Regions from separate parts of the Streptococcus iniae genome, predicted to be linked through region 1. Evidence: predicted binding sites of a transcription regulator. Region 1 holds the regulator's gene; the other holds the start of a gene.

Region 1 (15,580 bases):
CACAAAATGGTTGGTCAACAATACTTCTTGCAGCAGCATTACCAAACTTTACCCAAACAGGTGTTCTTGCAGCTATCATGCTTAAAACAAAAGAGAAAAAAGTTAAAGAGATTGCTATGCCAGCCTTTATTTCCTCAATCTTTGGGGTAACTGAGCCAGCAATTTACGGCATTACTTTACCAATGAAAATTCCATTTTATATTTCTTGTGTGGTATCTGGTCTTATTGGTGCAGGATTATCATTCTTCGACTTGAAAAACTATGCTATGGGTGCCTTGGGAATCTTTATGTATCCAGGTTACGTTAGTCCTAAAGATGGTATGACCCCGATGTTTATTATGATGGCGTTCACTCTTGCAGCTATTCTAGTTTCCTTTGCACTACAAATGATTGCACCAGTTCCTTACCTTTATGGTGGTCAAGAAGGAGATGATGCTACAAGTGCAATTGAAGAAATAAGTGACATTACGCCTCTTAAAGACATTAAACAAGAAATTATTGCTAGTCCACTGTCTGGCCAATTAGTACCATTAGCAGAAGTTCCGGATGAAGTGTTTGCATCTGGTGCAATGGGGAAAGGGATTGCGATTAATCCAAGTGAAGGTATCATCTATGCTCCAACAAATGCTGAAGTGATCTTAGTTTTTGCAACAAAACATGCCATTGGTCTTAAAACTGAAAACGGTGCAGACTTGTTAATCCATGTTGGTATGGATACCGTATCTTTAGGAGGAAACGGCTTTAATGCTTTAGTAAAGGTTGGCGAAAAAGTTGCAGCTGGTCAAAAACTGTTAGAATTTGATATTCAAACCATTAAAGCTGCTGGCTTACCAGTAATCACACCTGTCATTGTGACTAATACAGAAGTTTTCGAAGATATTCTAGTTAGTCAAGAAAAAGAAATCGCATCTGGTGATTACCTGCTAACAACAATTTATTAAGAAAAATAACGCACATGAAAAGAGCTCCTTATATAAAGCAGTGAAACCTTTGAATACTGTTTTTATAAGGAGCTCTTTTTCATTTTTAGAGTTACTTTTGATCTGATTTTGCTGGATTAATCAGGTTTTGGCTTTCTCTAGTTTTAGTATACTGTTTGCGATAGTAACTTGGTGTGACAAAAAAATACCGTTTAAATTGCCTGTTGAAATGAGAGAGGTTATTAAAACCAATATCATGAGTAATTTCTAGAATAGGTTTAGTGGAATGTGCTAATAACTCACAAGCTTTATTAAGTCTTACTTGAATCAGAAATTCAGTACAAGAGCTTCCAGTATGTTGTTTAAAGACAGACATAAAATGGGTTTTACTATAACCAATATAGTCGGCTAAAAATTCAATTGTCAGGTTTTCATTATAATGGTGGTTGATAAAATCAATGAGTTGCCTAATTTTTTCATTTTTTCGATAAACATCATCTGTCGTTTTACGAAGAACATAGCGGTAATAAAAAAGAAGATAAATAAATTCATGGAGTTTTGATTTAAGAAGGAGTTCAAAATGTCTGCCTTCTTCTTTTGCGAGTTTAAAAATGGTAAATAAGCAGGATTTAATATCAGAGTATCCCGGCATATCAGGTTTAATACAATAGACAAATTTGTAATCACTATTTTGCAATGGTTGAAGATAACGTAAACTAACCTGATCAATAATAGTAGAACCAATCATTTCTAAGTGAAATTGAAAAGTATCCATAAGGTGTTTTTGATTAGCTATTGGATGTATTGAGTGCATGCCATTTGGTCTAATTAAAACGATATCACCAGCCTGGCTATTAAAAAAATCATAATCAATATGGTATCGTGCTGTACCTTCATAGATATAATTAATTTCCAATTCAGGATGCCAATGAAAAAGAATATCAGGCCGGCCATTTTCAACACGGGTTTGAAAATAGTTATAAGGTAAAAGATGTTTCTGTTCAGTCATCGAAAGTTTAGGGATAGTTTGTCTGTTTTTTACCATGAGCTTATTCCTTTTAGATTCATATAATAGTATTATAACAGATTATTGCAAAAGAAAAACGATAAGCATTCATATATTTCATTAGATAAAATTATCAATTGAGATGTTAAGGTTGGAGGATTGGCTAAAATTGAATAGTTATGAAATGGCAGTTTTGATCAATGTCATAGGATAGTATCATATATACATATCATTGAACAAGAAATACATGTTTAAAAAACCTATACTATAACTATTAGAAATGAAAGAGGAAGAACAATGACAAATACACAATTTCCAAAAGGGTTTATGTGGGGCGGTGCAATTGCTGCCAATCAAGCTGAGGGTGCTTACAATGAAGGTGGTCGTGGATTAGTTCAAACAGATGTTACAACGGGTGGTTCTGTAAATAGTCCGCGTTATGCAACATATATTGATAAGGATGGAAAACCAGGCAAAATGCCTTCAATGGGTCATACAGCAGTTTTACCTGAAGGTGCTAAGTTTGCTGTTTTAGAAGATCATTATTATCCTAATCATGAAGCTGTTGATTTCTATCATCGATATAAAGAAGATATCAAATTATTTGCAGAAATGGGTTATAGCATTTTCAGACTATCAATTTCATGGGCACGTATTTTTCCAAAGGGAGATGAGACTCAACCTAATCAAGAAGGATTAGATTTTTATCGTGCTGTTTTCGAAGAATGCCATAAATATGGTATTGAGCCTTTGGTTTCTATCTGGCACTTTGATACCCCACTTTATTTAGAAGAAACCTATGGCGGCTGGACGAATAGAGCATTAGTAGATTTGTATGTTAAATTTGCTGAGACTATTTTTAAAGAGTATAAGGGATTAGTAAACTATTGGTTAACTTTTAATGAAATCAATAACACCGTAATGTTTTTAGATATGTTTGGTGGCAATGCTGATGATAAGGAATATCAGGATGCCTACCAACACCTACATCATCAATTTCTTGCCTCAGCTAAAGCTGTTGAAATTGGGCACCAAATTAACCCAGATTATATGATTGGAAATATGATTTGTGGCATCACCTTCTATCCCGCAACATGTGATCCAGCTGATATTTTAGCGGCTGAGCATAAGTGGGAACAAGGCATTTATTACTGTGGTGATGTTCAAGCAAAAGGAAAATATGGAACCTATGCTAAACGGCTATGGAAAGAACATCATGTTGAACTTGAGATGGCAGAAGATGATTTAGAAATTCTTGCAAAAGGTAAAGTAGATTTCTATACTTTCTCATATTATATGTCTAACAATGTGACAACTCATGAAGTGACAGATAAGGTAGCAGGTAATTTTTCTTCAGGAGCTCGTAATGAGTACCTTGAGTATTCTGATTGGGGTTGGGCACAAGATCCAACAGGTTTACAATACTATCTTGAAAAGATTTACGACCGCTATGAACTTCCCTTGATGGTTGTTGAAAATGGTTTGGGTGCCTTCGATACTGTTGAGGAAGACGGTTCTATTCATGATAATTATCGTATTGATTATCATCGTACTCATGTCAAAGCCATGTCCGACGCGGTAGCTAATGGTGTTGATCTTATTGCCTACACAACCTGGGGTTGTATTGATATTGTTTCTGCTGGTACTGGTGAGATGCGCAAGCGATACGGCTTTATTTATGTTGATAAAGATGATGAAGGTAAAGGAAGCTTAGAGCGCACTCCTAAAGATTCCTTTTATTGGTACAAAAGAGTGATTGCGTCTAATGGTCAAGACCTCAATTAGAGCGACATTATCATATATTAATCCTGTTTGTCTGAAGACTTTTTGGTATACTAATTATTGAGAAAGAACGAGGACAAAAAATGCTTGAAGTTGTAACAGAAGAACTCTTAAATTATCAAAATAATCGCTTGCAAGTCTATCAAAAAGGGAATCAAAATATTGATAAGGATGCCACAATTTTTGTTGGCGATTCCATTATTGAATTTTACCCTCTTAAAAAATATTTTGGGCGCAATGAGACAATCTACAATCGTGGAATTGCGGGAATTGATACTTATTTCTTGGAAAAACACCTTGAAGATTATCTTTACCACTTAGAAGCTAAACGAATTTTTTTATTAATCGGAACAAATGATTTAGGTCTTGGGCATTCCATTTCTGATATTAAAGAAAAAGTGATTGATATCGTTTCAAAACTAAAGATTGATAATATCTATGCTGAGGTAAATCTTATTTCGGTTTTACCGGTTTCTGATTTAGAAATGTTTTCCAAAACTGTCAAGGTCCGGTCAAATGATGCCATCGACCAACTTAATAGTGAATTAGAAGCAATCCCTGGAATAACTTTTATTCCAATTGCAAATCACCTAAAAAATGACAGAAATGCCTTAAATGATTATTACACCAAAGATGGCTTACACCTCAATGTATTAGGTTATGACAAATTATCACAACTTTTAAAACCTTATCTCAGCTAGGATTTAAAAGGAATAGTATGATATGTAATGGCCATAACAATGATTGTTAATGACGTGGGTGATTTCTTTCTTGGTCATATAGGAAATAACAAAATGAAAGAGTAACTAACAATGACTAAACTTTATCTGATGCGACATGGGCAAACTCTCTTTAATACTCAAGGACGTGTTCAAGGGGCCTGCGATTCACCTTTAACAGAAGTTGGCATTAAAGAAGCCTTACTTGCAAAAACATATTTTGAACAAGAAGATATTGTTTTTGATAAGGTTTATTCGTCAACTCAGGAGCGAGCAACTGATACGGCAAAACTAATTGTAGACCAAAATGTTTATCAGCTTAAAGGTTTGAAGGAAATGAATTTTGGTACTTTTGAAGCTCAACCCGAGTATTTACTACCAAAACATCGAGAGGGTGCTAGCTCTTTTGAAGATTTATTGGTTCCCTATGGTGGTGAAGACATTCGTCAAGTAGGCAAACGCCTTAAAGTTGAAATGCAAAAACAAGTTGTGAAGGAAAAAGAAGACGGGGTTATCTTGATGGTTAGTCATGGCGCGGCCATGTGGGGCTTATGTCTAGAATTAGGCATTACATTTCCACCAGGTGTTTTCTTCACCAACTGTTCTATTTGTGAATTTGATTATGATGCAGGCCAATTTACTTTAAAAAAATTAGTGCAACCAACTAATAACTTCAAGAGCTATCATTTTTAACATTACCAAAGCCCACATCAGCTCGACACTTTTTTAAGCACACCTTTAGAACAGACAGTAATAATTGAAGTCAATTCCCTCTAGCGCCCTTTCCTTAGTTGTGTGCTTACTATCATTTCTTAAAAAAGGAGTATTATAATGAATACAGAAGCTAAATTTCCAAAAGATTTCCTATGGGGTGGTGCGACAGCTGCAAACCAATGCGAAGGCGCCTATGATAGAGATGGTCGTGGCTTAGCCAATGTTGATCTTGTTCCTATTGGAAAAGACCGTCTCCCAATTATTACCGGTCAGAAAAAAGTTGATCATTTTGAAGACAATTATTTTTATCCTGCTAAGGAATCAATTGACTTTTATCATCATTACAAAGAAGATATTGCTTTGTTTGCTGAAATGGGATTTAAAACTTATCGTATGTCTATTGCTTGGTCTCGCATTTTCCCTATGGGGGATGAGAGTCAACCAAATGAAGCTGGTCTTCAATTCTACGAAAATGTTTTTAAAGAATGTCATAAATATCAAATTGAACCTTTGGTAACCATTACGCACTTTGACTGCCCTATGCATTTAATTGAAACTTACGGAGGCTGGCGTAATCGTAAAATGATTGATTTCTATGAAAACCTTTGCCGTGTGATTTTCAGCAGATATAAAGGTCTTGTTAAGTATTGGTTAACTTTTAATGAAATCAATATGATTTTACACGCACCATTTATGGGAGCTGGTTTATCTTTTGATGAAGGTGAAAATGTAGAAGAGGTGAAATACCAAGCAGCTCATCATGAATTAGTAGCATCAGCCTTGGCCACTAAAATAGCTCATGAAATTGATCCTAATAACAAAGTTGGCTGTATGTTAGCAGCAGGGCAATACTATCCAAATACAGCACATCCACGGGATTATTGGGCATCTATGCAAGAAGACCGTCATAATTATTTCTTCATAGATGTTCAGGCGCGTGGGAAGTATCCTAATTATGCTATGAAGCAATTTGAGAGGGAGAAACTTGACATCAAGATGACTGAAGATGATTTGAAACTATTAGCAACTCATACAGTCGATTTCATTTCATTTTCATATTATTCAAGCCGAGTCGCATCAGGTGATCCAGATGTTAACGAAAAAACACAAGGTAATATTTTTGCCTCCTTAAAAAATCCTTATTTGAAGGCTTCAGAATGGGGTTGGCAAATTGATCCTCTTGGACTTAGAATAACCTTAAATGCTATTTGGGACCGCTACCAAAAACCACTTTTTGTTGTTGAAAATGGTTTAGGCGCAATTGATACTCCAGACGAAAACGGTTATGTTGAAGATGATTATCGTATTGATTATTTAAGAGAACACATCAAAGCAATGAATGATGCTATTAATTGTGATGGAGTGGACTTACTTGGTTACACAACCTGGGGTTGTATTGATTTGGTTTCAGCTGGGACAGGGGAAATGAAAAAACGGTATGGTTTTATATATGTCGATAGAGATAACTACGGCAATGGAAGTTTAAAACGTTCTAAGAAAAAATCTTTTGATTGGTATAAACGTGTGATTGCTTCACAAGGAGTAGATTTAGATTAACTCAGACAGCATTAAGATTTAGGGCTTTTAGTAGCCCTTTTTTAATCGAATAAATTAGCTTAAAGTAGAACTTATAGTGTATAATAGGAGAAAGGAGTTTATATGAAATTCGAGAAAAAACAAGTGATTTACCTTATTATTGCCTTTATTGCTTGCTATGCTATTCAAGCCAACTGGCAAGCTGGAACTGATATTATTGATAGTGTTTATAAAACAAGCCTTCCTTTTTTGTATGGAGCAGCACTAGCTTATATTGTTAATATTGTCATGGGAGCTTATGAAAATCTGTTATCGCATTTTTTCAAACCTGAGCATCATTTTCAATTAAAACGAGGTATTTCGATGGTTTTAGCTTATCTAACCTTTTTTGCCTTATTTTTTTGGATCATTTCGATTGTTATTCCAGATTTAATTTCAAGTATTAGTAAACTACTGACTTTTGATACCTCTTCCATAAAAAAAGTGATTAAAGATTTAAATGACAATCAACTCTTGAACAAATGGATGGATTATATTGGTGGAGATGCTAAAATTACGGAGACTATTTCTGGCTATAGTCAACAACTCCTACAAAAGTTTTTAGCAATATTAACGAATATTCTAACGTCAGTATCAGCCATTGCATCAGCTATTATTAATGTTTTTGTTAGCTTTGTCTTCTCCCTTTATGTTTTAGGAAATAAAGAACAATTGGGACGTCAAACAAATACGCTAATCGATACCTACGCTGGAAAGTATGCTCATGGTATTCACTATGTCACTGGTATTTTACATCATCGTTTCAGAGGATTTTTTGTTAGCCAGACCATTGAAGCAGCTATTTTAGGAACACTAACTGTAATAGGAATGTTGATATTTCAATTTCCTTTTGCAGCTACTATTAGCATATTAGTAGCATTTACCGCTTTAATACCTGTAGTTGGCGCTTATATTGGGGTTACTGTTGGTTTTGTTTTAATCATGACTCAGTCCTTTTCACAAGCTGTTTTATTTGTCATTTTTATTGTTGTTTTACAGCAATTTGAAGGTAATTTAATTTATCCTAGAGTTGTAGGTGGCTCAATTGGCTTACCAGCAATGTGGGTTTTGTTAGCTATTACAATTGGAGCTTCTTTAAAAGGTATTGTTGGTATGATTATTTCAGTGCCACTAGCAGCAACTTTATATCAGATGTTAAAAGACGATATCGCAAAACGTCAAGCAATTGAAAAAAAGCAAATTTCTTAGGAAATTTGCTTTTTTTTCGAATAAAATAGTGGAGGGCATTTTATGTACAGTATTAAATTAGAACACGAAACCTTGCTACCACGTGAGAGATTGGTCAGATATGGCGTAGAGACATTAAGCAATCAGGAACTCCTAGCCATCTTACTACGAACAGGCAATAAAGAAAAACATGTGATGGAGCTATCTGCTTATTTATTGTCTTCGCTTGATAGATTATCAGATTTAAAGCAGATGTCACTTCAGGAGTTGCAACAGTTATCTGGTATTGGAAAGGTAAAATCCATTGAAATTAAAGCAATGCTTGAACTTTCAAACCGAATCCAGGCTGAAAAACAAGGAATAGAAAATCAGATACTTTCTAGCCATCAAATAGCCAAACTAATGATGCACGAATTAGGGGATAAAAAGCAGGAGCATCTAGTCGCCCTATATTTAGATACTCAAAATAGAATTATTGAAGAAAAAACAATTTTTATCGGCAGTGTTAGACGCTCAATTGCTGAACCAAGAGAAATTCTACACTATGCTTGTAAAAATATGGCTACAAGTCTCATTATAGTTCATAACCATCCCTCAGGTTCAACAGAACCAAGTGAAAATGATTACCATTTTACAGATAAAATAAAACAATCATGTGATCATATTGGAATTGCATGCCTAGATCACATCATTGTTAGTAAAGAAGGGTATTATAGTTTTAGAGAAAAATCCAATCTTTTTTAAAGAGTATAGGATTGAATGAAATAGTTAAATATTTCAGCATCTTGGCTTCGAGCATTTTGTAAAAGTTCGGGATGCCATTGTAAGCCAATAAAACCGATTTCAGAATTATTAGAAATCACAGCTTCGATGGTTTCATCTCTTGGATCTCTAGCAATAACAGAGAGATCAGGAGCTAAATCCTTGATACATTGATGGTGCAAGGAATTTATTGCTGCTTGCGATCCAAAAATATCATTAAGAAATGATGTTTCTTCAATAGTGATATCATGACAAGTTGTATCAGATGGTGTCTCTTGCCAATGACCTGAAATATTTTGATGAAGACTGCCACCTAGAAATACATTCATTAATTGCATGCCTCGACAAATTCCTAAAATAGGCTTTCTTTGTTTAATAGCTTCTTTGATCAGTTCGATTTCATATTCATCTCTTTCAAGAAAGAAGTCATCATCAAAGGCATTTTTGTCTTCATTATAATATTTAGGGTCAACATTTTGACCACCTATAAGAATTAATTTATCAATGTTAGAGACATAAGTCTGTGCAGCCTCTTGATCACCAATTGGCAATAAAAGAGGAATACCACCTGATTTTATGACGGCTTCTGAAAAACCTGCTGGCGCATATGTCCAAGGCAGGTCATCAAGTGTTCTATTTAAACGCTGGTTTGCGCTAATTCCGATGATTGGTTTAGGCATTAAAACTCCTAGAAATTATTATTATGATTCATAAAGTAAAGAAGGGTTTGTAGTTCGCTTGTTAGGTCAACGTATTGAACAATTACCCCTTTAGGGACTTGCAAATGAAAGGGAGCAAAACTTAGGATCCCTTTGATTCCTGCTTCAACTAATTGGTCAGCAACTTCTTGTGCATAGATACTGGGAACAGTTAAAATAGCAGTTTCAATATCACTTTCTTGGACATGCTCCTTAATGCTTGAAATGCCATAAACTGGGATACCATCACTTGTTTTTGTGCCTACAATATCATTATCATCGACATCAAAAGCCATTGCTATTTGCATCTTATTACGGTCATGGAAGCGGTAGTGTAGTAAGGCACGACCAATATTACCACAACCAACCAACAAAACATTAGTTGTTGAATGGTCATTTAGTAAGTCAGCAAAAAAGTTCATCAATTTAGTCACATCATATCCAAAACCACGTCGTCCAAGCTCACCGAAGTAAGAAAAGTCTCGACGAACAGTGGCAGAATCAATGCCCATTGCATCTGCAATTTGTTTTGAGCTAGCTTTCTCAACTTGATCGGCATGAAATCTTTTAAAAATACGATAGTAAAGTGATAGTCGTTTAGCGGTTGCTTTTGGAATAGATTTATCAATAACCACAATAGTTACTCCTTTTTTAATGTTAATTAATTTCTGTCTTATTTCTATCTCTATTGTAACAAAAAGTTTGTGAATTATGCAACAGCTAAACAAAAATATTCCATTAAAATGAGAAATTGAATAAAAAAAGACGTTATCATTAAAGTAGGGTCTCTAATAATAACATCACTTGGATTAATGCTTATTTTCTTGGCTTAAGTAGAAGTAGAGGTCACCAAAATTTCCCTTATAATCTAATTCTTTTCCATTTACAAGAAGTTTTTTAACCTTTAGATAATCAGCTATCAAGATATTACAAGAATGTTGGGCTCTTTCTAAAGCTTCCATATCATCATAAGTAATGATTTTTTCTTGTTTACTTTCGTTGTAATAAGTAATCTCAATCATATCTTACCTCCATAATAGATTAATATACTTATTATACCTATTTTGGTAGAGTAGCTCAACTGATTGGATTAGAGCTCTTCTTTTGTGAAAATACCACGTTCTACTAAACTATCCATTAAAAAATAAAATTTGTCCTGTAATATTTTAGTTTGCTCTGATTTAAAGATATTAACAAGTCGTAATCCAGACATATCAGTAATAGCTAGTTTAAAAGAAGTCAAATCTTTATTGATTGTAATTTTTAGAGGAAACCCCTGACCAGAGTTTGGAACTTCTTCTAAAAGCCTTGTTAATTCATAATGACCAGGTTTAGTTTGAAAAAAGGTTGTATCTCTTAAAGTGTATTTTTTGATGTCTGAGCTAATCGCGTAGCGATAGCGACAGTCTTTTAGGGCAATTTCTTTTTCAAAAGCCATCTTATCCTCCAATGATTGTTTTTAAGTGTTTTGTTAATAATTGAACGTCATCTAAATGATTGAGTTCAGAAAAAGACACGCGAATGGATTCTTTTAATGCAGGAGCAGTTTTCCCATAGTAATTTTCTAAAACATGACTAGGCTGAACATTTCCGGCTGTACAAGCTGAACCAGTTGAGATAGCAAAACCTTCAAGGTCTAAACGAGTGAGCAATGTTGCATTGTCACAGTTTGGGAAGCCGATATTAAGAATATGAGGCAAGGATTCTTCATTCTTAGTCAAATAAAAGTCAATACCAGACAAGTGATTTAAAAAACTTTCTTTTAAGTTTGTCACAGTTTGCCAGTGTTGGGATTTCATTTCATAGGCAACTTCAAGGGCTTTAGTCATACCAACAATACCAATCATGTTTTCAGTGCTAGCACGCCTTTTTTCTTCTTGATCCCCCCCATGAAGAAGTGAATCAAAGTGCAGGGGATTTGCATAGAGAAAGCCGACACCTTTGGGACCATGAAACTTATGTGCTGAAGCTGATAACAAATCAATTTTTGCAGTTATAGGAGAAATTTCAATTTTCCCCATAGTTTGAACAGCATCGACATGAAAAACAGCTTGATGATCTTTAAGGGCTTGTCCAATTTCAGAAATGGGTAATAAATCGCCTGTTTCATTATTTGCTGCCATAACACTAACCAAAATGGTATCTTCGCGCAAAGCATCCTTGATTTGCTGAGCAGTAATGTGTCTGTTTTGAGGTTTAATATAAGTCACTTCAAAACCAAACCGTTCCTCAAGATATGCCATAGTATGTAGAACAGAGTGATGCTCGATACTTGTTGTGATCAGGTGTTTTCCTTTAGACTGATTTGCAAGGGCATAACCCTTGATTGCTGTATTATTACTCTCAGTTCCTCCGGAGGTGAAAATGATGTTTCGACTTTCGACACCTAGTAATTGAGCAATACTTTGCCTACAATCTCTCAATGTCTTATTTGCGGCTCTTCCATAACTATGAATACTAGATGGATTACCAAACTGACCTTGCATACTTTCTGTCATAGCTTCTATAACAGACGGTAATAATGGAGTAGTGGCAGCATTATCAAAATATATCATGTTTTATTTCTCGTCACCACTGAAATTAAAAAGTGGACTGAGTGGTTTTCTTTCGTGAATTCTGATGATAGCTTCTGCAATTAATTCGCTAGCTGATAGGTATGTGGCATTGCTTGGCACTTTATTTTTAGTTAAGACAGAGTCAGTTACTAAAATCTCTTTAATTGGTGCAGCTTCTAAAATTTCTGCAGCACCGCCAGCAAACAGACCATGGCTTGAAACAGCATAAATCTCGGTAGCGCCACCACGTTCCAAAATTTTAGCTGCTTCAGCAAAGGTTTTACCTGTGTTTAAAATATCGTCAATAATAATTGCTTTTTTTCCTTTTACATCTCCAATGATATAACCTTCTTCACGCTCACTATCATCTTGAGCATAATCAATAATAGCAATAGGAGAATCTAAATATTCTGCCAAACTACGTGCACGTTTGATGCCAGAGTTTTTTGGACTAACCACAACAGTGTCTTCACCAGAAATTCCTTTTTTACAATATTCTGCAGCAAAAAGGGGAACAGTAAAGAGATTATCAACTGGTAAATTAAAGAAACCTTGCACCTGAACGGCATGCAAATCAAGGGTAAGGACACGATCGACACCAGCCTTAGTTAGCATATTTGCTACTAATTTTGCTGTAATTGGTTCACGTGTCTTAGCAATTCGGTCTTGACGTGAGTAGCCAAAGTATGGAAGAACAACGTTAACTGTGTTAGCACTTGCTCGTTTACAAGCATCAATCATAATCAACAATTCCCAAAGATTATCATTTACAGGGAAACTTGTTGATTGAATAATGTAGATATCATCTCCACGGACTGTTTCTTCAATATTAATCATAATTTCGCCATCAGAAAATTTACGTGATGACAATTTTCCAAGTGGAATACCAGCAGCTTGAGAGATTTTCTCTGCAATGGCAGGATTAGAAGTGAGTGAAAACAGTTTGATTTGCTTATCAGCATATCGTTGAATCATGATAATATTTGCTCCTTGCATCTTTTAGGGAATAGTTTAGGATACTATTCATAATTTTGTAGACATTACTATTTTATCAGAAAAACAGAAAAATGACAGTTTTTCTGTTGTCTTTACGAACGATTTCTTAAGGTTTTAGTAAAACGGGCGACTTTACTTTTGGCATATTTGAAAGAAATCTGGTTTTCTAATAAAAACTTATCAAAGTCATTTTGCCCTTTAATAGGGTCGTCAACTTCAAGTTCCAGTTCATAATCAATTACAGAAGAGTAGTGATTATAATCTAGAGCCATTTTGCCGATAGCAGTATCTGTTTCACGTCTAGTTGTTGTTAAAAATCCAAAGCATTCTAATTGGCCACAGTCAACAGATGTTTGTGCAATCATTTCTTTTATGGGATTCTCATCTAATTGAAAATTTTTAACCAGCTGTTTTGCCACTATTAAATCTAAAGAAACGTTGTACTCACGATTTCCAATTTTTTCAGGAACTTTTAAAGTCATTTCGGCACTATCGTTGAATGTTCGGATTCTGAGGGACATTCGATTAGCTTTTAAATCGAAATTTGGTGTATCAATGTAATAATTTGTTTGCGTTAAGGGCTCAATATGAGACAGTTTCACAAGGAGTCGGTTGTATTCATCTTTAGTTAGAAGGGTTTTGTATTCTATTTCAAGGTTGGGCATGTGTCGTTCCTTTTGTTGGTTTTTTATGCTATAATAAATTGTTATTTCAATTTTATATTAAAGTTTAGACTTTGACAAGAAAGGTGTGATTCTGTGGCATTAGACTGGGAAGTTTTTTTGGATCCGTATATTCAGACTGTTGGCGAATTAAAGATTAAACTAAGAGGGATTCGAAAGCAATTCCGAAAACAAAATCGCTATTCTCCAATTGAATTTGTAACGGGTCGTGTAAAATCTGTAGATAGCATAAAGAAAAAAATGATCATGCGTGGTGTTTTGGAAGAAAATATCGCTCAAGACATACAAGATATAGCCGGTCTCAGAGTTATGGTTCAATTCATTGATGACGTTGAAGAAGTATTGCACTTATTGCGAAAAAGAGAAGATATGACCATCGTTTATGAACGGGATTACATTCATAATATGAAAGAAAGTGGCTACCGGTCTTACCATGTTGTGGTAGAATACCCAGTTGACACTATTGAAGGCCGTAAAAATGTTTTAGCTGAGATTCAAATTCGTACCTTAGCAATGAATTTTTGGGCCACAATTGAACATTCGTTAAACTATAAATATAGCGGTGATTTTCCTGAAGAAATCAGAACTCGCTTATCTACAACAGCCAAAATCGCCCTAGAATTAGATGAAGAAATGCGGAAAATACGAGATGATATCCGAGAGGCACAATTATTATTTGACCCCATAAATCGTAGCCTCAGTGACGGTGTAGGAAACAGTGATGACACAGATGAATTATACAGATAAAGCTACTCGAGTAGCAATTATAGCAAATGGAAAATACCAAAGTAAGCGCATTGCTTCAAAGTTATTTTCTGTTTTCAAAGATGACCCCGATTTTTACCTTTCAAAGGTAAAGCCAGATATTGTGATTTCAATTGGGGGTGATGGCATGTTATTGTCAGCATTCCATATGTATGAAAATGAGCTAGATAACGTACGTTTTGTTGGAATCCATACTGGCCATTTGGGGTTTTATACTGACTATCGTGATTTTGAAATTGATAAATTGATTGAAAACTTGCGCTTTGATAAGGGAGATCGTGTTTCTTACCCTATTTTAAAAGTTATTATTAGTCTGGAAGATGGGCGTGTTATCAAGGCAAGGGCTCTAAACGAAGCAACAGTTAAGCGCATTGAAAAAACAATGGTTGCTGATGTCGTTATTAACAACGTTAAATTTGAAAGTTTCAGAGGTGACGGACTTGCTGTGTCAACACCAACGGGAAGTACAGCCTATAATAAGTCACTAGGAGGGGCTATCTTACATCCTACTATTGAGGCTCTACAATTAACGGAAATTTCAAGTCTTAATAATCGCGTTTTCAGAACCATAGGCTCGTCATTGATTATCCCCAAAAAAGATAAAATCGAGCTCTTTCCTCAACGGGCTGGTATTTACACTGTTTCAATTGATAATAAGACCTATAACCTCAAAAACATTAAAAAAGTTGAGTATTACATTGACTGTGAAAAAATACATTTTGTATCTACCCCAAGTCACACCAGTTTTTGGGAGAGGGTTAAGGATGCTTTTATCGGAGAAATTGACGAATGAGATTTGACTATGTTGCAGATAAGAGAACCAAAGTAAAAACCTTGCTCAAAAGTCATGACGTGTCAAAAGGATTATTAGCAAAAGTCAAGTATCGAGGTGGACAAATATTAGTCAATGGCGTTGCGCAAAACGCCATTTATCTTTTGAATGTCGGTGATCTTGTTTCGATAGATATTCCAAACGAACAACCTTTTGAAAAATTAGAAGCTGTGTCGCATCCATTGGACATTGTTTACGAAGATGATCACTTTATGGTTATTAATAAACCATTTGGCTTTGCTAGTATTCCAAGTGCAATTCATTCCAATACCATTGCAAATTTTGTTAAAGCTTATTACATCGAAAAAGATTATCCCAATAAACAAGTTCATATTGTAACCAGACTTGATCGTGATACTAGTGGATTGATGCTTTTTGCAAAGCA
Region 2 (15,580 bases), 330 kb from region 1:
ATGCATTTAATTGCGGGGCTAATTTGAAACCGATAACATCCTCATTAAACTGATCAAAATCAACATTAGAAAGTGCCATTAATTCTTGGAGACCAACACGCTCGCTAGCTTTTAGAACCTGTAGACCATTTTTGACCAAAACACGGTTTTCATCACGTAAACTCACCATATCTGCGATAGTCCCAATAGCAACCAAATCTAAAAATTCTGTTGGAATACTTTCTAATAAAGCAGTCGCCAACTTAAAAGCAACACCACAACCTGCAAGTTTTTGAAAAGGATACTGTCCTTCTGGATGCTCTGGATGAATAATGGCATAGGCATTTGGCAAATCATCAGGCAAATGATGATGGTCTGTTACAATAACATCCACACCATTTTCTTGGGCATAGTCAATAGCTTCGTGACCAGCAACACCATTATCTACAGTAATAATAAGACTAACTGCCTCTTGATCCATAAAATATTTATAGACACTTTTGTTGGGGCCGTAACCATCAGTAAAACGATTTGGCAGATACACTAACGGTTCTGACCCCATCATCTCAAGGGTTTCTTTCATGATAGAAGCTGCCGTCATGCCGTCTGCATCATAATCACCATAAACCAAAATAGTTTCAGCATTTTCAATAGCTTGACGAATTCGGCCAACAGCCTTATCCATTTGGTAAAGCAAATAAGGATTATGTAATGAGGACAAATCGGCCTTTAAAAATTGAGACAGACTGTTCTCATCTTTTATGCCTCTTTCAAAGACAATTTCAGCGGCTTCTTTCGTTAAACCTTGTGCTTTGGCAAGCTTAAAGAAGCCAGCATCTGGCTCCTCTTCTTGTATTTTCCATTTGTATTTACTTCTTATCATTTGAAATTAAAAACCTTTCTGGCAAGATAATCAGACGTTTTTGGAAAAAGAGTATAACATTTGTGTGCCACGGCTAAAAGCCAAGGGAGATTGAGTTCACGTTTATTTTTCCCTAAAATTGAGACAATTTTTTTGGCAACTGCTTCTGGTTGCAAGGTTAGTTTACCAACACTCTTTAAGTAATCTCCTGACGGGTCAGCCAGATCAAAAAAATGAGTCGCAATTGGGCCTGGATTAACAGTTGTCACAAAAACACCCTTATCAGCTAATTCAAGCCTTAAGGCATTAGAGAACCCAATCATGGCAAACTTAGTAGCGGAATAAATCGTTGAACGTGCTGAAGCAATTAATCCTGCCATAGAAACAATATTAAGAATATGCCCATGTCCTTGTTCTGCCATATGTTGCGCCACAAGTCTAGAAAAATGAATGCTGGCCAAGGTATTAACCTCAAACATTTCTTCAATTTCGTCACTGGTAAAATCGTTATAATCTTTAAAAAGTCCAAAACCAGCATTATTGATAAATACATCAATGCTACCATGTTCTGAAAAAAGTGTTTGTAAAACTGACTCTATAGCCTTACTGTCTTTGATATCCATTCCAATAGCAGAAATATGTGAGGCTTTAGCATAACGTTTCTCAAGTTTCTCTTTACTTCTACCAATTAAAATAATTTTATCTTCTTTAGGAAGCTGTCCAATGATTTCTTGAGCCAAACCACCTGAAGCACCCGTAATAACAATTGTTCTTGGTGACATTAAATGCTCACTTCCTCTAAATCTCTAACCATCTTAACATTCTCAAAAATACTTGCTGCATCTTTTTCCATCTGACGGCAATCACGCCCTAGAAAACGTGCTGAAACATGGTTTAAAAGCAACAATTTAACAGATGCTTCCTTAGCAATTTGAGCAGCCTGCATGTTGGTTGCATGCCCATGATTTTTAGCTAGACGTTCATCACCTTTACCATATGTTGACTCATGAACTAAAACATCTGCGTTTTCAGCTAGTCGTTGACTGGCAAGTGACTTCCTTGTATCACCTAAAATAGTAATAATTTTACCCTTTTTAGGTTGAGAGATATAGTCTGCTGCCTTGATAACAGTCCCATCGTCTAAAGTAACATCTTGTCCGTTTTTCACTTTACCAAATAAAGGACCAAAGGGAACACCTGCTGCTTTTAAGGCTTCGGCATCCAAGGTACCTTCTAAATCTTTTTGAACAATACGATAGCCAATACAAAAAATGGTATGGGCTAGTTTTTCAGCATAAACTTCAAACTTATCTGTTTCTAAAATTTTCCCTAAGGCATCTTCTCTTAATTCATTAAAATGAACTTTGTAAGGCAAACGTGACCCTGATACTTGAAGACTTGTTTCCACAAACCGTTTCACACCAACAGGCCCATAAATGTCAATATCAGTCTGCTCTTCACTTGCTTGAAAGGAGCGGCTTGCTAGAAAACCTGGTAAGCCAAAAATATGATCCCCATGCAAATGGGTAATGAAAATCTTCTTAATTTTGCGAGGTTTGATTGTCGTTTCTAAAATTTGACGTTGAGTCCCCTCACCACAATCAAACATCCAAACTTCATTAATTTCATCCAGGAGTTTTAAAACTAAACTAGATACATTCCGTTGCTTGGCGGGCTGACCAGCACCCGTCCCTAAAAATTGTAATTCCATACACTCTATTCTTTCTGTTAGGTTCTATTCTTTAATATATAATGTAAATTCTCTTTGCTCAAATCCATAGAAAAATTGCCCCTTAAATTGCTGGCTCACTTCTTTTAACTCTTCAAGGTTAAAGCTTTTTAGCAATATTAGATGCTCATCAATACGGAATCCTTCTGTTAATAAATTATCAGGTAAGCTTAATTTGTTTTGTTTGGATGACTCAAAAGGATTAGCAGACATCTTAATGTGTTGATGATCAACAAAAACCAAGTAGTGTGGAAAAATTTGTGCTAACTCAAAACAAACATCAGGCTTAATAGCTTGTTCTTCTTCAGAAAACACAAGAGCAAGTTCTGCACCTTCTTGATAAGAAAAGCCATAAGATTTTCCTGACAGATTAAGTCTAACAAATGGTTTTTCTTCGGCAAAACTTGGTTGATTCTGATAAAGAGCAAGTTCTTGAGACAGCTTATAATAATAATCTGTAGCTGCTTGAGGGCCTTGTTTCTGGTAAATCTCTGCAAAATAGGCATTAATAACACTTGGTGGTGGTGTGATAAGGGCCAGCTTTTGCTCATGGTTTAAGGGTTGTTTTAAAAGATTTTCTAAATACTTAACATCTAAACTGGTAAAGCCTCCATAGGCTAAAGCTAACTCACAATAATCAGTCATATAATTCTTCTAATCTCCATTTGTTTTTGGCAGCAATATAACCCGAAATTTCTTCTATTTCGTCTTCAAATGAGTAATGATCAAGTAATGCAATCTTATGTAATTCATAGAGCTTATACAATTTTTCTTGACTTACTTTTACCGAAAAAGGCTCAAAAATATCTCTGATTTGATCAATCAATAAGCGCCTTAAAGTATCACGACTCTTGGGATCTTTAGCAGAAACTCTAACATTAGGAAAAGCCGTTGCTCTTAAGTAATCAACTTGATCCATCTTGTTATAAATAGCTAATCTTGGGATTTGTAACATGTCTAAATCCCTTAAAATAGTTGTTACAACTTTTTCGTGCTCAGCATGGTTGGGGTCACTAGCATCAATAACATGTAAGAGTAAATCAACATGTTTGCTTTCTTCTAGAGTTGATTTAAAAGCTGCTACAAGTTCTGTTGGTAAATCTTGGATAAAGCCTACAGTATCCGTTAAAGTCGCTTGAAATTGATTTTGTAAATAAATTTGTTTGGTCGTTGCATCAAGTGTCGCAAACAATTCATTTGCTTCATAATGTGAATTTTCAGTTAACACATTCATGATAGTTGATTTACCAGCATTTGTGTAACCAATCAAACCAATTTTAAAGGTGTCTGAAGCAAGTCTCTTATCACGAATAGTCTGTCTATTTTTCTCAACGATAGCCAGTTGGCGTTCAATGTCTGTAATCTGATGACGAATAGAGCGACGGTTTAACTCCAATTGACTCTCACCAGGACCTCTACTACCAATTCCGCCAGCTTGCCTACTCAACATAACCCCTTGCCCAACAAGACGTGGTAACATGTATTTTAGTTGTGCCAGATGAACTTGCAATTTGCCTTCATGGCTTTTAGCCCTCATGGCAAAAATATCCAAAATCAATTGCATCCTATCAATAACTTTTACACCCATTTCAGCTTCTAAATTAGAATTTTGACGTGGGGTCAAACGATTATTGACAATAACCGTGTCAATTTCTTCAGCATCAACAATCTCCTTTAACTCTGCTAATTTTCCAGAGCCAATAAAGGTCTTACTATCATATTTATCACGTTTTTGGCTGTAGCTACTAATCACTTCAGCTCCTGCAGTTTTAGCAAGACTAGCCAATTCTTCCATTGACATGGCAAAATTTTCAGTATTTTGCAGTTCAACTCCTAGAACAATCACACGTTCTTTTTCTCGTTTTGTTTCTGTCAATACCATTGCTTGTCCTCCAAATTCCGTAACTGCTATTATACCATAAATTCTAGTTGTATTTGGTAATCGACCCCTTAACTTTTAAGGAAATTATCTACCTTTTCTAAGATAAATTCAGGGTAGTCTTTATCCGTAATCTTGTAAAAAGGAGTTGCCATTCGATTTCGAAACCAAGTCAGCTGTCTCTTGGCAAAGCGTCTTGTATTTTGCTTTAGTTGCTGACTGGCTTCTTCTAAACTGATTTCTCCCTTAAAATAGGGGAAAAACTCCTTATAGCCGATAGCACGGCTAGCCTGAGCCTCTGGATAGTTCTCAAAGAGCATTTTAGCTTCATCTAAAATCCCACTTTCAAGCATCACATCAACGCGAGCATTAATGCGTTCATAAATCAGTTGACGCTCATCATTTAAACCAATTAATAAGGGGTTATAGGCAGTCTCTTTATTTTCCATAGAATGACCAAATTCAGCCAACTCTAAAGCTCTGATAGCTCTTCTACGATTGATTTGATCAATGACAATCCCCTTATCAGCCACTGCTTGATACAAATCAGCACTTTCTCGCTCTTCCAGACGTTTACGGTAATCCAATAAAGCTTCTTGATCCAGTTTTCCACCTAAATGATAACCTTCTAGTAAACTCTGTAAATAGAGTCCTGTGCCCCCAACAATAATGGGAACTTTTCTTTTAGCAACTATCTGCTCAATTGCTTGAGTGGCATCATTAACAAAATCAAAGGCAGAGTAGTTGTCATCAATTTCCCTAATATCAATTAAGTGATGTTTGGCAGCTGCTTGCTCTTTAGGACTTGCTTTTGCGGTCCCAATATCAAGTCCTTTATAAACTTGTTGACTATCCCCAGAAATAATTTCTCCATTAAAAGCTTGTGCTAACGTTATCCCCAGACTTGTTTTTCCAACAGCTGTTGGCCCTACGACTACTATAATTTTTGTTTTCATTATGCTCTTTCTATTAAAAGGGTCTTACTGACATCTTTTTCTTGATATTTAACTCTTTTTTCGTTACCATATATTATAACACAAGAGGCAGAGTCATTAAAAATGTCCCGCCATAGAAACGGAGTAAGAGTATGACTAAGAAATATCAATTTGCTAAAGGTTTAGCTACAGGTGTTTTAGCCACTGCTGCCACTGTTGCAGGAGCTATCTTTGCAGTTCAAAAAACCATTATTGAACCAGAAGAAGAAAAAGAAGCTTTCATTGAAGAAAATCGTAAAAAAGCCGCACGTCGCCGTGTAGCTCGTTAGTCACATAAAAACAGTTGGTTTTGTTAAGAACCAACTGTTTTTTGTGATTGTAAAAACCTTATATAGAGAACTAGCACATAAGTCACTAGCACTAAAGCTATGGCTAATTCAGGATAGACTAACAAGCTCACAAGACCTTTTATGCCTAAGAAGCTCAGCGCCATTTTCAGGGAAGTTGCACTAATAACATAAGGAAATGTAAAGGCTGAAAAGCCTGGGGTAAAAGGTCGCTTCAAAAGTTTAGGCAGCTGCCATATGACAAAAACGTAAAGAGTTTGAGACGAAAATAGTAGGAAAACTACCATACTTGTTTTGGGATGGGGAAATGTTGACAGGTATCCTGCAAGTAATAAGGATAAAGGTGCACAAAAGGTCGAAATATTTGGCAAAAAGGCATCTGGTAATCCTATCTGATAGGTTTTTTTTAAAAGAATCGGGAAGATAATAATAGTCATCACAAGGCAAATCCAAAAGACAACTTGCCCCAATGTGAAAGCCTTGCTGGCAGGTGCTGTTAGTGATGACATGGCAACCCCTACAAAGAGCACTGTCCAAGAAGGGTAAACATTTTCCCATTTAAAAGCAAAGACAAAACGGTTAAGGTAATAGGCAATTAAAATGAGATTTGAAATCAGATTCATCCACCAAAAAACAGTTCCTACAAGTGCCCAACCACTTTGTATTAAAAATGAGGCAAAGAGCATTCCCACCATAAAGAAGGTTGGAAAAACAGAGGCAACAATCGGCAATTTTAATTGATTTAAAGCCTCTTTGGGATGACGAATAATTCCCATAATTAGTAAGCTATACATGATCAGAGCTAAAGGAATTGTCAGCCATTTTACAGCTGGTAAAAAGCCAGCAAGAAGATTTCCTAAAGCCATTGTTCCTAAGATTAATCCTGAAAAAACTAGCGGAGGATTTTGATAGTGTCGCATCATAACTGCCTCCCTTACTTAGACAAAGCGATGATTTTTAAAGCGCCTTTTAAAACTAAAGCAAAAATCAAGCTACCAATTATTAAATCCGGAATGGGAGATTGAAAGAAATACACTAGTAAGCTGCTAAGCATCACGCCAATATTTATCACAATATCATTTGACGTAAATAGCTTACTTGCCTTGATATGAACTTCAGTTTGATCTACTTTTAAGACCATGTAATAAGAGATTAGGTTAGCCAGTAAAGCCATTAGAGCAATCACAAACATCCCCAAGGGATTTGGAAGGTAATCGTGATTGAGACATCTGTAAATAACTTGTAGAAAACCTAATAAGGCTAAAATCAGTTGGAAATAGCCAGCTAGTGCTGATACTTTCTTTTTAAATAAGAGTGACTTTCCAACAGCAAATAAGGCCAAGCCATAAACAAAACTGTCAGCCAACATATCAAGACCATCTGCAGCTAGCCCTAAGGAATGCAAGTAGTAACCGGCCAGTTCCTCTAAAATAAAAAAGGCTATATTAATAATCAAAACTTGACCTAAAATGAACTTCTGCAGCATTTGCTTAGTGTCAGTTGCTTCAGCCTCTTCTACAGTAAAGTCTTCTACTAGTTGTGTTTGTAATTTCAAGTCATCAAGGGCTTCTAACAGTTTTTGGCTATCTTCTTGGTGGGTAACTGCTACTTGGTTTTTAGCAAGATTTACCTTAATAGTCTGGACCTTCTCGAAATTTCCTAGGACAATCCTTACTAGTTGCTCCTCACTTGGGCAATCCATACCTTTTAACTCAAAAATAGTTTTTCGTTGTGTCACTTTAATCACCTTATTCTTATCTTTTATCCATTAAAAACAAAGTCTATTATACCATAGAAAATCATAAAAAGACCTAGTCAAACTAGATCTTCATTACTTAAACAGCCGCCATTTCAGGTAAAACTTCTCCAAGTGCAGCAAGGCGATCCGCCCATTCTTGACGTGTTAGGCCATTTTCTGAAACGTATCGATTGCGCTCATGAGCACGGCATTCTGGTGAACAGCCACGAAGGTATTTAGCTTCATTTTCTTCTGAAGCAAAAATTTGATCGTTACAAAATGGGTTAGCACAATTCACATAACGCTCACATGGTTGCCCATCAAAGTAATCTTTACTGATGACTACAGGGTTAACATGGTTAATTGGCACAGCAATACGTTCATCAAAAACATACATAGCACCATCCCAAAGTTCACCTTGAACTTCTGGATCTTTACCATAAGTTGCAATACCACCATGTAATTGGCCAACATCCTTAAACCCTTCACGGACCATCCAGCCTGAGAATTTTTCACAGCGAACACCACCTGTACAGTAGACAACAACACGTTTTTCCATGAATTTATCTTTATTATCACGTACCCATTGTGGTAAATCACGGAAATTACGGATATCTGGACGAATGGCACCACGGAAGTGACCAAGGTCATATTCATAATCATTTCGCGTGTCCAAAACAACGGTATCTTCATCAAGCAAGGCTTCTTTGAATTGTTTAGGATTTAAATACTCACCCGTTACTTCAAGAGGATTGATATCATTATCAAAATCATTATCTTCAAGTCCTAAATGAACAATTTCTTTTTTGTAGCGAACAAACATTTTCTTGAAAGCTTGCTCGTCTTCTTCATCCATTTTAAACCAAAGGTCAGAAAAACGTTCATCACTGTGAACCCAGTCCATGTACTTTTGAGTTGTTTCATAATCACCAGAAACAGTTCCATTAATACCTTCATCAGCAATCAGAATTCTTCCTTTTAAACCAATAGATTTACAAAAAGCAAGGGTTTTTTCTGCATATTCTTGGGCATTTTCAATGGCAACATATTTATAATAGAGTAGGACTCTAATTTTTTCAGACATAGTATCTCCTATAATAAAATTCACTTTAATAGAACTATTATAGCCTCACTATTTCTCAGCTTGCAATAAATTTGCTTGCGCATAAAATCACAAGAACTAAGTTCAAGGCAAGTTTCAATTAATTGACTTGACTTATCTTTTGTGTCAGAATAACCTTACTATAAGAAATAAATAACTAATCTTAGAAAAGGCAAAATCAAATAGGAGAAAAAAATGACTTACGAATTGTGTTTAGAATACGGAACTTATCCCTTGACAATAGCTGATGCTCAATTTGGACAAGATACTGTTATTCCCGATTTCATTAAAGAAGATCACTTACTCCTAAGTAAATTAGAGAACATGAATAAGCTTTTTCATGAGTTATTTTTAACCATTGAGTGTCAGTTTCACTATGTTGGTTATGATAAGCCTGAAAAACGCCAAGAAATTAAAAAATTATACGCTGAAGTAAGCCAATACCTTCAGGAAAATTACCCTAACCACGATATTATTATTACAAAACTGTTAGTCGCTTAAAGAAAAAAACACTGGAAATCTTTAATTTCCGGTGTTTTTTTATGTATTAATTAAAGGGACTTCCAAATATCTTGGTTGTATTGTTCAATGGTACGATCAGATGAGAAGAAGCCTGCTTTTGCAATGTTCTTGATAACTTTTGTCATCCAAAGCTCTTGATCTTCATAATCTGCTAACATTTTCTCTTTAACAGTAATGTATTCAGCAAGGTCAATTAGGGTCATAAACCAGTCTTTACTGATTAATTCATGATGTAATCTTTCAAGTCTTTCCGCATTTCCTAATGCTAGCACTTCTTGACTGACAATGAAATCTACTGCAGCTTTAATGGCTGAGTCCCCTTGGTAATACTCTTTTGATACATAAGATGCATTGGCATACAAATCAATAATGGTATCTGAATCTTTACCAAATGTGTAGATGTTGTCCATGCCGGCTAGCTCTGCAATTTCAACATTGGCACCATCCATTGTTCCTAGTGTCAAAGCACCATTAAGCATGAATTTCATATTACCAGTCCCTGAAGCTTCTTTTGAAGCCAGTGAAATTTGTTCTGAAATATCTGTTGCAGGAATAAGATGTTCTGCTACAGTCACATTGTAATTTTCAACTAAATGCACATTCAAATAGGGACTCACTTCAGGGTCATTATTGATTAATTCTGATAAGCAAAGAATTAAATGAATGATGTCTTGTGCAATGATGTATGCTGGAGCAGCTTTTCCTCCAAATATCACGGTAATTTTACGTTTAGGAAGGTTCCCTTTTTTGATTTCTAAATATTTGTGAATCACATACAGGGCATTCATTTGTTGACGCTTGTACTCGTGGAAACGTTTGATTTGTGTATCAATAATAGAGTTCTCGTCTAATTCAATCCCTTTATTATCTTTCAAATAGCGTTTTAAACTTAATTTATTAGCATGTTTAATATCAGCAAGTTTGGTGTGAACTTCTTTATCATCAGCAAAAGCCATTAATTTTTCAAGTTTTGTAGCATCTGTTAAATAGTCATCACCAATTAGGTCTTTGATATAATCAGCAAGATCTTGGTTAGCAAATTCTAACCAGCGACGGAAAGTAATCCCATTTGTCTTGTTGTTAAATTTGTCAGGATACAATTCATAGAAGTCTTTTAACTCACTGTTTTTTAAGATTTCTGTATGAAGCGCAGCTACCCCGTTAACAGATGTCGCAAAGTGAATATCCATATGTGCCATATGAACACGACCTGTTTCATCAATAATTTGAAGACTAGCATCGGATACTTTTGCTCTGATCAGTTCATCTAATTTTTCAATGATTGTAACAAGATGAGGAACGACTTCATTTAAGAATTCTAATGGCCATTTTTCAAGAGCTTCTGCTAAGATGGTGTGATTAGTGTATCCAACCATGCTTGATACAATGGTAACAGCTTCTTCAAAGGCAATGTCATGTTTTTCTGTTAAGAGACGAATTAATTCTGGAATAACCATTGATGGGTGCGTATCATTAATTTGAACGTAAGCATAGTCAGCCAAATCATGAAGGTTTGAACCACGTTCTATAGCTTCATCAATTAATAATTGCGCAGCATTTGAAACCATGAAATATTGTTGGTAAATACGGAGCAATTCTCCATTTTTATCGGAATCATCTGGGTACAAAAAGAGTGTCAAGTTTTTAGCAATGTCCGTTTTATCAAATGAAATACCATCTTTAATCAGGCCATAGTCAACCCCTTCAATATCAAAAAGGTTCAAATAGTTTTTGCTTTCACGTTTATAGCCCAAAACATCAATGCGATCAAGACGTGATTTCAAGGTAAAGTTTTTGAAGGGCACATCATAAGTTACATCTGTTGGCACCAACCATGACTGGTCTTCAATCCAGAAGTTTGGCTCTGCTTCTTGTTCGTTATGATTGAAGACTTGCTTGAAAAGACCACAATGGTAGTTTAAGCCAACGCCTTCCCCGTTAATTCCAAGTGTTGAAATAGAGTCAATAAAGCATGATGCTAAACGGCCAAGCCCACCATTTCCAAGAGAAGGTTCTAATTCCACATCTTCTACTTCTGCAAGAGATTTGCCTGCTGCGGCAAGTTCTTCTTTGATGCCTTTATAAATCCCAAGATTAATGAGATTATTTGACAGTAATTTTCCAATTAAGAACTCCGCAGAAATGTAGTAAACCTTGCGTTTGGCAGTGTTTTTTGACATTTGGCGAGCTTCTTCTTTAACAAAATTTAGCAATGAAAGGTAAATTTCTTGATTTGAAGCTTGTGAAAGTGTTTTTCCAAGTTGCTTTTCAGTGTAAGTTGTAAACGTCGTCATAATATCCCCTTATTCTTTAATTCTTCAGACTTGTATTTGCTCGACCGTAGAGTTCTGTCAAGCCAATTAAATAATCTTTGTCAGCTTCTGTTAAATCATCCGCTAACATACGCCATTGCCAGTTTCCACCAACAGTATTAGGCATGTTCATACGGCTATCTGCATCCTTATCCAGTAAATCTTGCATGCATAGGATTGCAATATTCCCAACAGAGGCAAAAATAGTTCTTAACATCGCTTCTGTAATGCGTTCACCTTCAGCACGATGCAAATACTTATCAACAAAACGTGCCTGTTGAACAGTCAAGTTTTCATACCAACCATTAACAACTTCGTTATCATGTGTACCACAATAAACGATGCTATTTGTATCAAAGTTATGTGGCAAGTCAATGCTTTGACTAGTCACATCATATAGGCCGAATTCTAAAATTTTCATTCCAGGAAAGCCTGTGGCAGCCAGTAACTGCTCTGCTTTTTCATCAATATACCCGAGGTTCTCAGCAATAATTGGCAAATCACCTAATTTTTCACGAACTGTTTCAAAGAGTTCAAAGCCAGGTGCTGACGCCCAACGGCCATTTCTAGCTGTTTTATCACCGCCAGGAATTTCCCAAAAATCAGAGAAGCCTTTAAAATGATCGATACGGACTTTGTCATATATTTTGCAACTCTCTTGAATACGGAATACCCACCAGTCAAAATCAGATGCTTGATGATTTTCCCACTTGTAAATGGGATTGCCCCAAAGTTGACCATCCTCACTAAACCCATCTGCAGGAACACCCGCAATGTATTGAGGTTTCAATTCTTCATCAACTTTGAACAGTTCAGGCATTGTCCATACTTCAACACTATCAGCTGATACATAGATTGGCATGTCCCCAATAATAGAAATATTATTTTCATTAGCATAAGCTTTTAGAGCTAACCATTGTTGATAAAAGAAATATTGGCAAACTTTATGGTAAGAAATAACAGACTGCAATTTTTCTCGGTAAGCTACAAGGGAAGCTTGATCACGTTTGATAATTGCTTTATCATCCCATTCTTGCAAAGCTTTATTGTCAAAATACTCTTTGATAGCCATAAATTCTGCAAAATCAGAAACCCATGAAGCTTCTTTTTCAAAAGCAGCAAGCTTGTCTTTACCATCGCTACTCTTTAAAAAATTAGCAACAGCTTTTTCTAAAATAGGGCGTCTGGCATTAAAAATCAAAGCATAATCAACGGATTCTGGATTTGATCCAAAATCACAAGTTGCAAAATCACTCTCAACAAGGTAACCCTCTTTGACAAGTAAATCAAAATCAATAAAATGAGTATTCCCTGCAATAGCTGAAAATGATTGGTAGGGAGAATCACCAAAACTTGTTGTTGTTAGTGGTAAAATCTGCCAATAAGTCTGCTTACTTTCTTTTAAAAAATCAATGAAATTGTATGCTGCTTCTCCAAAAGTTCCAATACCAAATTTGCCCGGTAATGAACTGATGTGCATCAAAATACCACTTGCGCGTTTCGTCATAATTTTCTCCTTGCTTGATTTATCTATGATGAAATTATAGCGCAACCGTTTGCGTAAGTCAATAAAAAAATAACATTCTTTTCAAAATGCTATTTTATCAATGCTATTTGTGCATGTCTCGTACACTTTCACGGACCTTTAAGGTAAATGGAACTAGAATTTTTTGACTTAGGGAATGGTTATCATCCTTAATAATTTCCATTAATTGTTTAAAACTAGTTTTACCTAGATTATCCACATTAATATCAAAAGTTGTCAGGTAAGGATGCACCAATTTACAGTAGGTTGAGTTATTAAAAGTAATCACAGAAATATCATCCGGAACTGAAATCCCAACGTAAGAAAGCAACTGAATCAGGCGAACGGATAAGATGTCACCGATGACAATTAATGCTGATGGTTTTGATGTGAACATTGTTTTTGTTAAAGCATCAACGTTGAGAGGGTCACTGCGATCAAACAGTAACATCGGTGTTGTTTCTAGACCTATTTTCATACAGCCTTTAAAGTAGCCAATGTAACGTTCTGAAGCAACTTCAGACTCTAAATCATCCGTAATAAATAAGATTTTTTCATGTCCCTTACTATGTAAATAATCAACAGCTGTTTTAGCCATTAACTGATTATCGTTATCGATGTAAGTAATATTATTTTCATCACCTTCAGGAGCCCCTACAATAACAAAGGGAATATTATTAGCCATCAAATATTTACGAACGGGATCGTTTTGCTCAGAATACAAAATAATAAAACCGTCTACCCGTTTTTGAAGATGCATGAGTTTAACTTGTTCTTCCAAAGCTTCTACTGTCATGGCTGTCGCAATTGACACAGTGTAATGATTTACCTTTGCTTCATGCGTAATAGTAGAGAGAATTTGCATAAAGAAAGGTTCACTCAATCTATCTTTAAAGGTGATTGGTGGAAAAACCAAACCGATATTATTTGTCAAACCACTAGCAAGCATTTGCGCAGCAACATTAGGAACATAACCTAAATCACTCATGGCCTTGCGAACTTTATCTTTGGTTTTTTGAGAAATGGAGTGATTATCTTTTAAAACTCTACTAACTGTTGAGGGATTAACTCCTGCTTTTTGAGCAACATCTTTTATGGTTACCATATATGCCTTTCCTATAAGCTATACGCTTTGATACTCTAACTCTTCCATGTTTTTTTCCATTATACAATTATCTAATCAAAAAGCAAAGTTCTTTCTATTTCAATCATTATTTTTTTCAAAACTAAAAAAATCATGTTTTAAACAAAAATTTTTAAAAAAAGTATTGACATTCTCTGCAAACGGTTGCATAATAGAGGTATAAAATATTTCTTAGGAGGAAATAGCTATGAAGTCATGGCAAAAAATTATCGTTAGCGGAGCAAGTTTAACACTTGCTAGTACACTTTTAGTTGGATGTGCATCTGGTTCTAAAGAAAAAACAGAATCAGCATCAGGTACAGACGCTAAAACTATCAAACTTTGGGTTCCAACAGGAGCTAAAAAGTCTTATGCTGATGCTGTTGCTAAATTTGAAAAAGATTCTGGTTTCAAAGTAAAAGTTGTTGAATCAGAAGATCCAAAAGCACAAGAAAAAATCAAAAAAGATGCAAGCACAGCTGCTGACGTATTCTCTCTTCCTCATGACCAACTTGGTCAACTTGTAGAATCTGGTACCATTCAAGAAGTTCCAGAAGAATACACAAAAGACATCGCTGCTACAGCAACTGAACAAGCTGTTGTCGGTGCACAATATAAAGGAAAAACTTACGCATTCCCATTTGGAATTGAATCACAAGTTCTCTTCTACAATAAAGAAAAATTAAGTGCTGACGATATTACATCATACGAAGCAATCACAAGCAAAGCTACTTTTGGTGGTAAATTTAAACAAGCCAACTCATATGCAACTGGTCCTTTATTCATGTCAGTTGGAAACACACTTTTTGGTGAAAAAGGTGAAGATGTTAAAGGAACAAACTGGGGCAACGAAAAAGGTGCAGCAGTTCTTAAATGGGTTGCTGATCAAGCAAACAATAAAGGTTTTGTTAACTTAGATGACAACAATGTAATGTCTAAATTTGCTGAAGGTGCTGTTGCTGCATTTGAAACTGGCCCTTGGGACTATGCTGCTGCTCAAGAAGCAATTGGTAAAGACAAACTTGGCGTTGCTGCTTATCCTAAAGTAACCATCGGTGGTGAAACTGTTCAACAAAAAGCTTTCTTAGGTGTTAAATTATACGCTGTTAACCAAGCACCAGCTAAAGGTGATACAAAACGTATCGCAGCAAGCTACAAATTAGCATCATACCTTACAAATGCTGAAAGCCAAAAAAATCAGTTTAAAACACGTAACATCGTTCCAGCTAATAAAGATATCCAAGCTTCTGAAGAAGTTCAATCAAATGAACTTGCTAAAACAGTTATCACTATGGGATCTTCAAAAGATTACACTGTTGTTATGCCAAAACTTAGCCAAATGGCAACATTCTGGACTGAAAGTGCTGCTATCCTAAGTGACACATATAATGGTAAAATTAAAGAAGGCGACTACTTAGCTAAATTACAACAATTTGACAAAGACATCGCTGCTACAAAATAACTTGTTCTAGCACTATATTAAAAGGTCCAAAACAGACTTGAGTTTGATCTCACTAGCGTTATCTA

What was found. Region 1 encodes Rex, which represses fermentation and respiration genes when NADH is low (regulators of the CRP and FNR family bind a similar motif). Its sites were predicted from a motif close to TTGTGAANTANTTCACAA; they were not measured.
Region 2: the regulator Rex is predicted to act here: its motif matches at 8,629-8,646, upstream of trhO (oxygen-dependent tRNA uridine(34) hydroxylase TrhO).

Annotation. Positions count from the first base shown of each region.
Region 1 covers NZ_CP132230.1:1,107,654-1,123,233, reverse strand. The annotation lists gene Q9317_RS05600 (beta-glucoside-specific PTS transporter subunit IIABC) at 1-941, shown strand, start outside; gene Q9317_RS05595 (AraC family transcriptional regulator) at 1,033-1,965, opposite strand; gene Q9317_RS05590 (glycoside hydrolase family 1 protein) at 2,224-3,711, shown strand; gene Q9317_RS05585 (GDSL-type esterase/lipase family protein) at 3,792-4,409, shown strand; gene Q9317_RS05580 (histidine phosphatase family protein) at 4,521-5,120, shown strand; gene Q9317_RS05575 (6-phospho-beta-glucosidase) at 5,259-6,698, shown strand; gene Q9317_RS05570 (AI-2E family transporter) at 6,801-7,925, shown strand; gene radC (RadC family protein) at 7,968-8,648, shown strand; gene Q9317_RS05560 (gamma-glutamyl-gamma-aminobutyrate hydrolase family protein) at 8,645-9,346, opposite strand; gene Q9317_RS05555 (redox-sensing transcriptional repressor Rex) at 9,355-9,999, opposite strand; gene Q9317_RS05550 (DUF4649 family protein) at 10,174-10,386, opposite strand; gene Q9317_RS05545 (DUF1831 domain-containing protein) at 10,455-10,802, opposite strand; gene Q9317_RS05540 (cysteine desulfurase family protein) at 10,804-11,919, opposite strand; gene Q9317_RS05535 (ribose-phosphate diphosphokinase) at 11,923-12,894, opposite strand; gene Q9317_RS05530 (CYTH domain-containing protein) at 13,008-13,580, opposite strand; gene yjbM (GTP diphosphokinase) at 13,674-14,345, shown strand; gene Q9317_RS05520 (NAD kinase) at 14,320-15,156, shown strand; gene Q9317_RS05515 (RluA family pseudouridine synthase) at 15,153-15,580, shown strand, end outside.
Region 2 covers NZ_CP132230.1:773,014-788,593, reverse strand. The annotation lists gene recJ (single-stranded-DNA-specific exonuclease RecJ) at 1-862, opposite strand, end outside; gene Q9317_RS03825 (SDR family NAD(P)-dependent oxidoreductase) at 859-1,623, opposite strand; gene rnz (ribonuclease Z) at 1,623-2,552, opposite strand; gene Q9317_RS03815 (hypothetical protein) at 2,577-3,215, opposite strand; gene hflX (GTPase HflX) at 3,208-4,446, opposite strand; gene miaA (tRNA (adenosine(37)-N6)-dimethylallyltransferase MiaA) at 4,521-5,408, opposite strand; gene Q9317_RS03800 (DUF3042 family protein) at 5,537-5,713, shown strand; gene Q9317_RS03795 (TDT family transporter) at 5,737-6,651, opposite strand; gene Q9317_RS03790 (cation efflux transmembrane domain-containing protein) at 6,666-7,469, opposite strand; gene trhO (oxygen-dependent tRNA uridine(34) hydroxylase TrhO) at 7,567-8,553, opposite strand; gene Q9317_RS03780 (hypothetical protein) at 8,767-9,072, shown strand; gene glgP (glycogen/starch/alpha-glucan family phosphorylase) at 9,123-11,387, opposite strand; gene malQ (4-alpha-glucanotransferase) at 11,404-12,912, opposite strand; gene Q9317_RS03765 (LacI family DNA-binding transcriptional regulator) at 13,016-14,035, opposite strand; gene Q9317_RS03760 (extracellular solute-binding protein) at 14,262-15,515, shown strand.